3 regions of the Bradyrhizobium sp. JR4.3 genome follow, and region 3 is predicted to be linked to each of the others. Evidence: predicted binding sites of a transcription regulator. Region 3 holds the regulator's gene; each other region holds the start of a gene.
What was found. Region 3 encodes PhoB, which activates phosphate uptake and scavenging genes when phosphate is short. Its sites were predicted from a motif close to TGTCATNNANCTGTCAT; they were not measured.
Positions count from the first base shown of each region.

Region 1: the regulator PhoB is predicted to act here: its motif matches at 1,418-1,434, upstream of ugpB (sn-glycerol-3-phosphate ABC transporter substrate-binding protein UgpB).
Region 2: the regulator PhoB is predicted to act here: its motif matches at 1,596-1,612, upstream of phnF (phosphonate metabolism transcriptional regulator PhnF).

Region 1 is NZ_JBEPQF010000018.1:125,995-129,242, reverse strand. It holds gene ugpB (sn-glycerol-3-phosphate ABC transporter substrate-binding protein UgpB) at 35-1,351, opposite strand; gene ABIB91_RS26010 (Smr/MutS family protein) at 1,649-2,239, opposite strand; gene mltA (murein transglycosylase A) at 2,236-3,248, opposite strand, start outside.
Region 2 is NZ_JBEPQF010000008.1:44,765-48,012, forward strand. It holds gene ABIB91_RS15135 (carbon-phosphorus lyase complex subunit) at 1-446, opposite strand, end outside; gene phnH (phosphonate C-P lyase system protein PhnH) at 449-1,057, opposite strand; gene phnG (phosphonate C-P lyase system protein PhnG) at 1,062-1,475, opposite strand; gene phnF (phosphonate metabolism transcriptional regulator PhnF) at 1,646-2,377, shown strand; gene phnE (phosphonate ABC transporter, permease protein PhnE) at 2,487-3,248, opposite strand, start outside.
Region 3 is NZ_JBEPQF010000008.1:228,277-231,524, forward strand. It holds gene ABIB91_RS16030 (aspartate aminotransferase family protein) at 1-588, opposite strand, end outside; gene ABIB91_RS16035 (GcrA family cell cycle regulator) at 1,044-1,556, shown strand; gene phoB (phosphate regulon transcriptional regulator PhoB) at 1,785-2,492, opposite strand; gene phoU (phosphate signaling complex protein PhoU) at 2,516-3,232, opposite strand; gene pstB (phosphate ABC transporter ATP-binding protein PstB) at 3,243-3,248, opposite strand, start outside.

The sequences.
Region 1 (3,248 bases), on a different contig from region 3:
CGGCAGGCCGGGTCGCGGCCTGCCGCTCATTGCCTCACTTGACGGCGGTCTTTTCGAACTGCCGCAGCATCGTGTTGCCGCGCTCGACGGCGGAATCCAGCGCCTGCTTGGCAGTCTTCTTGCCGGCCAGCGCCTGCTCGATCTCTTCCGACCAGACGTCACGCAGCTGCACCATGTTGCCGAGGCGCAGACCGCGCGAGTTCTCGGTCGGCTCCTTGTTGGTCAGCTCGAGCAGCGGCGTTTCGAGATAGGGCTGATCCTTGTAGAAGCCCTCTTCCTTCGCCTTGGCATAGGCCGCCTTGGTGATCGGCAGATAGCCCGAGGCCTTGTGGATATAGACCTGGCGATCGGTGTCCGAGAGGAAGGTCAGGAACTTCGCGACGCCCTTGTATTCCTCGGCCGACTTGCCGCCCATCACCCAGAGCGAAGCGCCGCCGATGATCGAGTTCTGCGGCGCGCCCTTGACGTCGGGATAATACGGCATCGGCACGGCGGTGAAGTTGAACTTGGCCTGCGCCTTGACGTTGCCGAAGAACGCCGACGAGGTCAGGTAGATCGGGCATTCGCCGGAGGTGAAGCGACCCTCGCCGGTGTTGGTGCGGCCTGCGTAGTCATAGGTCTTGGTCTTCTGCAGCTCGACCAGGGTTTCGAGATGCTTGACCTGAAGCGGTCCGTTGAACTCGAGCACGGTGTCGAAGCCGTCGAGGCCGTTGGCCTTGCTGGCGAGCGGCACGTTGTGCCAGGCCGAGAGCTGCTCGAGATTGACCCAGGTGACCCAGGAGCCCGAGAAGCCGCAGGTGTCATGACCGGCAGCCTTCAGCTTCTTGGCGGCCTCGAACGTTTCGGGCCAGGTCTTCGGAATCTCGACGTTCGCCTTCTTCAGCTCGTCGAGGTTGACCCACATCACGGTCGAAGACGAGTTAAAGGGGAATGAGAGCATCTCGCCCTTCGACGTCGAATAATAGCCGGTGATGGCGGGCAGGTAGATCTTGGGATCGAACTTCTCGCCGGCGTCGGCCATCAGCTTGTAGACGGGCTTCACGGCGCCGGTCGCGGCCATCATGGTCGCGGTGCCGACTTCGAACACCTGCATGATGTGCGGAGCGTTGCCGGCGCGGAACGCCGCGATGCCCGCGTTCATCGTATCGGGATAGTTGCCCTTGTAGGTCGGGATCACCTTGTAGTCGCTCTGCGACGCGTTGAAATCGGTGGCGAGCTTGACGATGACGTCGTTGTTGGCGCCGGTCATCGCGTGCCACCACTGGATTTCGGTCACGGCCAAGGCCGGCGAGGCCGATAGTCCAACCGTGAGCGCAATAGCGGCAGCCGCTCCAAAGTGTCTAAGAGCCATCAAGTAAACCTCCCTTGGCCGTTCTCTTGGGCCGTCAAAAATGATCGCTTGCGCTAGCAGCGCCATATGACGTTCACATGACTGTGTAAGCGGCCGAAACGAAAGCGGCAAGCGCGGCAAAAGGGAAGCCGTCAAATAGGCGAATGCCGCGAGCGGCGTCCTCCGTTCGCGGTGCAGCATTCGGGAGTGATGGGTTGGTCGCTACGTCTTCAGCAGAATAGTGAAGCAGACGATCGTCCCGCGGGCTCCGAAACCTCACCCGCAAGGCACGCGGGAGAGGTTGCAGCGAGCCCGCGGTTAGAATCTCGCCCGCCTGATCCGCACGTAAAGCGCGCCCTCGCCGCCATGGCCGATACCGGCTTCCTCAAAGCCGACCACAAAAGCCCGGAATTCCGGCAGGCTCAGCCATTCCGGCACCTGGCGGCGCAGCACGCCGCTTTCGCCGCCGCTTCGGCCCTTGCCGGTGATGACGAGCACGAAGGTCAGGCCGTCATGATGAGCGCGGTGCAGAAATCCGGTCAGTGCGCGATGGGCGCGCATCTGGGTCATGCCGTGCAGATCGAGCCGCGCCTCGATCTCGCTGCGCCCGCGCGACAACTTTGTGCGCTCGCGCTTGCCGAGCGGCGCCAGGGGCGGCACCGCCGGCTTCGCTGCACGCAGTGCCGGGGCAGCGGCAATCGGACGTGGTGATGGCGCAGGCCGCGTGGGGGGCGCTGCGGGGGAAGGCTCGGTGCGCGGCGCAGCTTGCGCCTTCACCGCACGAGGCTTCCTCAGCGGCTTGACCTGCTTTGCGATTGTATCCCACAGCGCCCGCTCTTCTTCGCTCAGCGCGCGACGGCGCGGCGAGGGACGAGGCTCCAGCACGGGCGGACGGGACGATCGCTTCATTGCTGCCGATGGGAACGATTTTTCACCGGCCGCCGCGGCTCCTGAACCGGCTCGATCACGGGACGCGGCACCGGCAGCGGGACTGGACCGGCGACAGCGACCGTCTCGCTCCTGCTTTGCGCCTCGGCTGCCGCCGGCTTGTCCTTCGCGGGCTCTGTTTGCGGAAACAGCTTCGCGATCTTCTCCGACGGCCGCGGGTCCGGCACCGGCAGCCGCGCGGCACGCGCCGTCGGATCGAGACCCTTCGGCACCAGCATCACGAAATGCATGGCATGGCGCAGACGCCCGGAGACGCGGCCGGCCTCCTGGCCCGCGCCGAAATAGAGATCGGCGCGCGCCGGACCGATGATGGCCGAGCCGGTGTCCTGCGCGATCATCAACCGATGGAACGGCGTCTTCGCGCGTTCGGAATCGATCGGCAACTCGCCTTCGATGAAAAACGGCGTGCCGTAGACGTGGAGCGATTTGTCGACTGCGATCGAGCGGCCGGCCGTCAGCGGAATGCCCTGCGCGCCGACGGCCTCCTCCTTGTCGGACAGATTAACCTCGCGGAAGAAGATGTAGGAGCGGTTCTGGCGCCGCAGCTCCTTGGCACCGTCTGGTGTCTGCGCCATCCACTCCCTGATCTTCTGCATCGACATCTCTTCCTTCGAAATGATGCCGCGCTCGATCAGGATGCGACCGACCGCCGTATAGGGATAGCCGTTATAGGCATCGTAGTTGAGCCGGACCGTGCCGCCATCGTCGAACTTGATCCGCGCCGAGCCTTGGATCTGGGCGAACAGCAGATCGGTCGGGTCCTTCAGCCAGGCAATCTCAAGCCCGCGGCCGGCGATCTTGCCGTCCTCGATCTCGGCGCGGTCGTAATAGGGTACGAGCTTGCGGCGGCCGATCTTGCGATAGACCGGGCCCTTGTTGGGCAGGCTGACCGAATCCTGCTTGTAGCCGCGCACGAACAGGTTCGACGGGCGGCGATAGACCGGGACGTTGTAGACGTCGGTCTGCGTGC
Region 2 (3,248 bases), 180 kb from region 3:
GTGGATGCTTCGGCCGTCGCCGGCGCCTCCGGCACAAAACCTTCGGCGAGCGAGGGATCGAGCAGGCGGTGGGTATAGTCGAAGGTCGGGCCGAGAATCTGGCCGCCGGGAATGTCCTTGAAGGTCGAGGACACCCGCCGCTGCACCCGCATCGCGCCGGTCTCGACCGGCTCGCTGGCGCCGAAGCGCGGCAGCGTGGCGCGGAAGGCGCGGACCAGGAAGATCGCCTCGATCAGATCGCCGCGCGCCTGCTTGATCGCGAGCGCCGCGAGCTCGCGGTCATAGAGCGAGCCTTCGCTCATGACGCGGTCCACGGCGAGGCCAAGCTGCTCCGAAATCTGGTCGAGGGAAATTTCCGGCACGCTTTGATCGCCGCGCCGCGCACTGGCGAGCAGGCGATGGGCGTTCTCGATGGCGCGTTCGCCGCCTTTGACTGCGACATACATGGTTAGCTTCCCTTGCTCACGACGCGCGTGGTGCGCGGGATCGCAACCACGGCCTCATCGGCGACCAGCACCACATCGATGCCGCGCGGAAACAGCGCCTCGTTAATACGAAGTCGCTCGAACAGGTCGAACGGCTTGATCGACGCCTGGAGCGTCGCGACGCCGTCGATGCCGGGACCGCGCAGCTCGAAGCTGCGCCCCGAATGCAGGCTCTCGACCTGAAGGATCAGCGTGGTCGACCGGTCCGGGTATTCGCTCGTACCCAGCGCGAAGCGCTCCAGCGAAGGCAGCGCCCCGCCGTCGCTGATCAACGCGAAGCTGGCGATGGAGGAATCCTGCACCACCGGCGCGCCGGTGTGGAACTTCAGCCATTTCACGACGTCGGAACTCTCGGCCATGCGCGCGTCGAGCCAGAGCGGCGTGTCGTGATCGAACAGCGTCAGCGCGATCGCGGCCGTGCCGCGCATCATCACATGAGGCGCGCCTGATGTCGGCACGATGCGCTGGACCGATCCCGGCCGCGCCATCGCGTCCATGACCGAGCGAAAGGTCGATTGCGCCGACAACACCTTGTCGACGAACCCCGGCGGCAGTTCCGCAATCGTGGTCATGATCTCACCCCTCACCGCGCACCATGGTGTAGAAATCAACTTTCGTCGCGGCGGTCTCGGCCGCAGCCTGTTTACGCCTGACCATCAGCTGCTCGCGCAACGGCGCGATGATGTCCCGCTCCACCGCGCCACTGAAATCGCTGGACTGCACCAGCGCATCGCACAGCGCAATCAGCCGCGCCTTCTCACCGTCGCGACCGAGCGTGTAACCGAAACCGACCTCGCCGCTCGCAAGCCGCACCGCAGCCCGCGACACCGTCGCTTCGCCGAGATTGAATGGCGCACCGTCGCCGCCGACCCGGCCGCGCAGCATGACGAGGCCGTTTTCCGGCGCGCGCAGATCCTGATGCGCCGGCAAAGCGAGAGCGCGGAGGCGAGCGGCGATCTCGCCCGCCTCCGCGTGCGCCAGCACGGCCATTGCGGCCTTGCGCTGGGCTTGCTGATTGTTGTTCTGGGTCACCACATCCACCGAACTTTTCTGCAGAACTTGCCGAATCCAAGTTGTCTATGATACTAGACAACTTGATACCGGAGCGCCATGACTGTTTCGTGACAAAGGCGTGATTTCTGGAGTAGCTTCCCGGCCACATGAGCATGCAGGACACAGCCTCCTCCGGCGTCGCGTTGTGGCGCCTCGTTGCCGATGGCATCGAGCGCGGCATCGCCGACGGCCGCTTTGCGGCCGGCGACAAGCTGCCGGGCGAGGTGGAGATCGCCGAAACCTATCGCGTGAACCGCCACACCGTGCGACGCGCGCTGGCCGCGCTTGCCGAGCGCGGCATCGTGCGGGCCGAACGCGGCAGCGGAACCTATGTCGAGGCGCAGAAGCTCGCTTATCCGCTGCGCTCGCGGACCCGTTTCTCGGAGATCGTCGGCGCGGACGGCCGCGAACCGCATGGCCGGTTGATCGAGGCGTCGGATGATGTCGCGACCCGCGAACTCGCGCGCGAACTTGGATTGAAGGCCGGCGCACCACTGGTGCGGATCGAGGCGATGCGCCTCGCCGACCGCACGCCGATCTGCGTCTCCACGACGTGGCTGTCAGCGCAGCTATTCCCGGGTGCGGGCGACGTCTTTGCTGCCACCCGCTCGATGACGAAACTGCTCGAGCATTACGGCGTCCGCGACTATCGCCGGGGCGCGACCCGGATCACCGCCGGCATCGTCGACGCAACCGACGCCGCCCGGCTCGATCTGGCGCTGGGACGACCGATCCTGGTGGTCGATGCCACCGACCACGATCTCGACGGCAAGCCGCTGGTGACCAAGCATTCGCGCTTTGCCGCGGAGCGAGTGGAATTTCTGGTGGAGAACGGGTGAAGAATCGTAGGGTGGGCAAAGGCGCGCTTGCGCCGTGCCCACCATCTATCCAACGTCGCGATTGAAGTGGTGGGCACGCTTCGCTTTGCCCACCCTACGAAATCGGTGATCAGGCCACCGCCCTTCGCCCAATAATCGCAAACCGCAATTTTCCCGAGACGAAATCGATCGCGGCGACCGCGACCAGGATCATCAGGATCAGGAACGACACCTTCTGCCATTCCAGTACGCGGATCTGCTCGGCGAGCTGGAGGCCGATGCCGCCGGCGCCGACGATGCCGATGATGGTGGCCGAGCGCGTATTCGACTCGATGAAATAGAGCACCTGCCCGGCAATCACGGGCAGGACCTGCGGCAGCAGGCCGAAGCGGATCTCGTGCAGCGCGCTGCCGCCGGAGGCGCGGATGCCCTCGACCTGCTTCTGGTCGGCGCCCTCAATCGCTTCCGAGAACAGTTTTCCAAACGCGCCGAAATCGGACACGGCAATGGCGAGCACGCCGGCAAACGGGCCGAGCCCGACCACGTTGATCCACACCAGCGCCCAGATCAGCGTGTCGACGCCGCGGATCGAATCCAGGAAACGTCGAATCGCGAAGCGCAAAATGCTCGACGGCACGACGTTACGCGCGGCAAGAAGACTGACCGGCAGCGCGAACAGTGCGGCCAGCGTCGTGCCGAGCAGCGCGATCGACAGCGTCTCGCCCAGCGCCTTCAGATAGATCGGCAGCGACGAGCCGGGATCCGGCGGAATCATCATCAGGCTGATCCAGCCGAGCTGGCTGAGCCCGGCGACGAAGCGCGAGGGCGAGAAGTCGAGATCGACGAGGCCATAAATCAGGATCGCGAGCGCCGCGACGATCATCGCCGGCAT
Region 3 (3,248 bases):
TGCCGAACGCACACCGCCCTCGCCCTGGATCGGCTCGATCAGGATGCCGGCGGTCTGCGGACCGATCGCCTTTTTCACTGCCTCGAGATCGCCATGCGCGACCTGGTCGAAGCCCTCCATGGGTGGGCCGAAACCTTCGAGATATTTTGCCGAACCCGTCGCGGCCAGCGTCGCCAGCGTGCGGCCATGGAAGGCGCCTTCGAAGGTGATCATGCGATAGCGGTCTGGATGGCCCTTCGCGGCGTGATAGCGGCGCACGATCTTGATCACGCATTCCAGCGCTTCGGCGCCGGAATTGCAGAAGAACACGAAGTCCGCGAAACTTTCATTGCACAGGCGCGCGGCAAGCTTTTCGCCGTCCGGGCTCTGGAACAGGTTCGACATGTGCCAGAGCTTCGTGGCCTGTTCCTGCAACGCCGCGACCAGCGCCGGATGGGCATGGCCGAGCGCATTCACCGCCACCCCGGAGGTGAAATCGAGATAGCGCTCGCCATTGGTCGCGATCAGCCAGCAGCCTTCGCCACGCTCGAAACCGAGGTCGGACCTGGCGAAAACGGGGAGCAAATGCGGCGCTGCGCTGTTAGTCATGACGGTCACTTGAATGTTGCGGACGGTGTGAGCGTGCATTACGCAACGCACCATCGACCGGCCCGGAAAACGAAACGTGCCGCCTCTTGAGGGCGGCACGTGCGACTATCTTAGGCCTGGTGAATCGGGTGTCAATGCCGCCCGGAAAGCCTCGCGAAACGCTGAATCCGTAGTCTTGCGGTGCCGATTTTGCGGGATTTAGCCACGGAACATGTGGAAGCGAGTCGGCGGACTCTTGCGCGGGAGTCACGCCATATTGTAGCGTTTGGATTGTCAGATACGACATCTCGTGCAGTGGTTCTGATCTTTAAGTCCTTATGTACCGGCGTAAACGTTCGGGCGTTCAAGACGCGCCCGGCGAGCCTTAAGGGATTCTGGCGGCACGGGTTTTTGAAGGCTTAGGCATTCGCTGCGAGGCCCCAGGATGGCTGGCGCGCAGCGAGGGAAAGGGTGCAATGACGGTTTTGACCTGGTCCGATGATCGCGTCGAGCAGCTGAAAAAGCTCTGGGAGGCCGGACTTTCGGCCAGCCAGATCGCGGCGGAGCTCGGCAATGTGACCCGCAATGCCGTGATCGGCAAAGTGCACAGGCTCGGTCTTTCGGGCCGCGCCAAGAGCCCATCATCGGCAGCGCCCCGGCCGCGCAAGGCGCGCCCCGCGCAGCACATGATGCGGGTGAGCCGCCCGATCTCGCGCGGCAACACCGCGCTGGCGCAGGCCTTCGAGGTCGAGGCTGAGCCGGATCCGGTCACCTACGACAACGTGGTGCCGATGAGCCAGCGGCTGTCGCTGCTCGAATTGAACGAGGCGACCTGCCACTGGCCGGTCGGCGATCCCTCGAGCCCGGACTTCTTCTTCTGCGGTGGACGGGCGCTGTCCGGCCTGCCCTATTGTGCCCAGCACTCGCGTGTTGCGTACCAGCCGGCGTCGGATCGGCGCCGCGCACCGGTGAAGCCGGGTCCGCGGTAATCACGGCAAGTCGTCGCGCAAAGACAGTTCAATAATTTCAGTGTCGTCCTGGCGAAAGCCAGGACCCATACTCCGAGCACGCAGTAGTCGTGCGAAAGGGGTAACTCTGAGTCTTCGCCAAACCACTCCCTGTGGTTATGGGTCCCGGATCAGCGCTCGCTTCGCTCGCTTGTCCGGGACGACATCGGAGAATGCAGGGACAGCTCGCCAACAAACGAGCCTGCAACCCTACACCTGCTCCGCCTTGGCAAACCGATCATCCAGCGCGTAGCCGGCGCCGCGGACGGTGCGGATCGGGTCCTGTTCGCGGCCGAGATTGAGCAGCTTGCGCAGACGGCCGATATGCACGTCGACGGTGCGCTCGTCGATATAGATGTCGCGGCCCCAGACGCTGTCGAGCAGCTGCTCGCGCGAGAACACCCGGCCCGGATGCTCCAGGAAGAACTCCAACAGGCGATATTCGGTCGGACCGAGATCGATCGGCCGGCCCGATCGCGCCACGCGGCGCTTGTCACGGTCGAGCTCGATGTCGCCAAAGGCAAGCACGGTGGCGAGCCGCTCCGGGCTTGCACGCCGCAGCAGGCCCTTCACGCGTGCCAGCAGCTCCGGCACCGAGAACGGCTTGACGATGTAATCGTCGGCGCCGGTCGCAAGACCCCGCACCCGCTCGCTCTCCTCGCCGCGCGCGGTGAGCATGATGATCGGGAGCTGCTTGGTCTCGGGACGGGTGCGAAGCCGGCGGCACAGTTCGATGCCTGACAGGCCCGGCAGCATCCAGTCGAGCACGATCAGATCGGGGATGTGCTCCTTGAGGCGGGTGTCGGCGTCGTCGCCGCGCATCACCGTCTCGACGTCATAGCCGTCGCCTTCGAGGTTGTAGCGGAGAAGCTCGGTCAGGGCTTCCTCGTCCTCAACCACCATAATGCGTGCGCCCATCGGGTCGTCGCTCCCTTAAGTCTTCAGGTGTTCGGTACCGTGTTGGCGAAGGTCGTCATGTCGCCCTTCGGCCGCTTGTCGGTGATCGCCTGGCCCTCGATCATGTAGAACACGGTCTCGGCGATGTTGGTGGCGTGGTCGCCGATCCGCTCGATGTTCTTGGCGCAGAACATCAGGTGAATACAGAACGAGATGTTGCGCGGATCCTCCATCATGTAGGTGAGGAGCTCGCGGAACAACGAGGTGCAGATGGCGTCGACTTCCTCGTCGCCCTTCCACACCGCCATCGCCGCCGGCAAATCATGCGCGGCATAGGCGTCCAGCACCGACTTGACCTGCTGCTGCACGAGGTCGGTCATGTGCTCGAGGCCGCGGAACAGCTTGAGCGGATGGAAGTCCGTCTCCAGCGCCGCGACGCGCTTGCCCATGTTCTTGGCGAGGTCGCCGATGCGCTCGAGATCGGTCGCGACGCGCATGGCGCCGACGATCTCGCGCAGATCGACCGCCATCGGCTGGCGGCGGGCGATGGTGAGCACCGCACGCTCCTCGATGCGCTTCTGCAGCGCGTCGAGCTCGGTGTCGATGGCGACGACGCGCTGGCCGAGCGGGACGTCGCGGCGGATCAGCGCGTCGACGGACTCGACGATCATGCGCTCGGCGATGCCGCCCATCTCGGCGACCAGGCGGGTGAGTTCCTGGAGGTCGGTGTCGAAAGCCTTTGCGGTATGTTCGGAAGCCATGTCGCGTCTCCTAGCC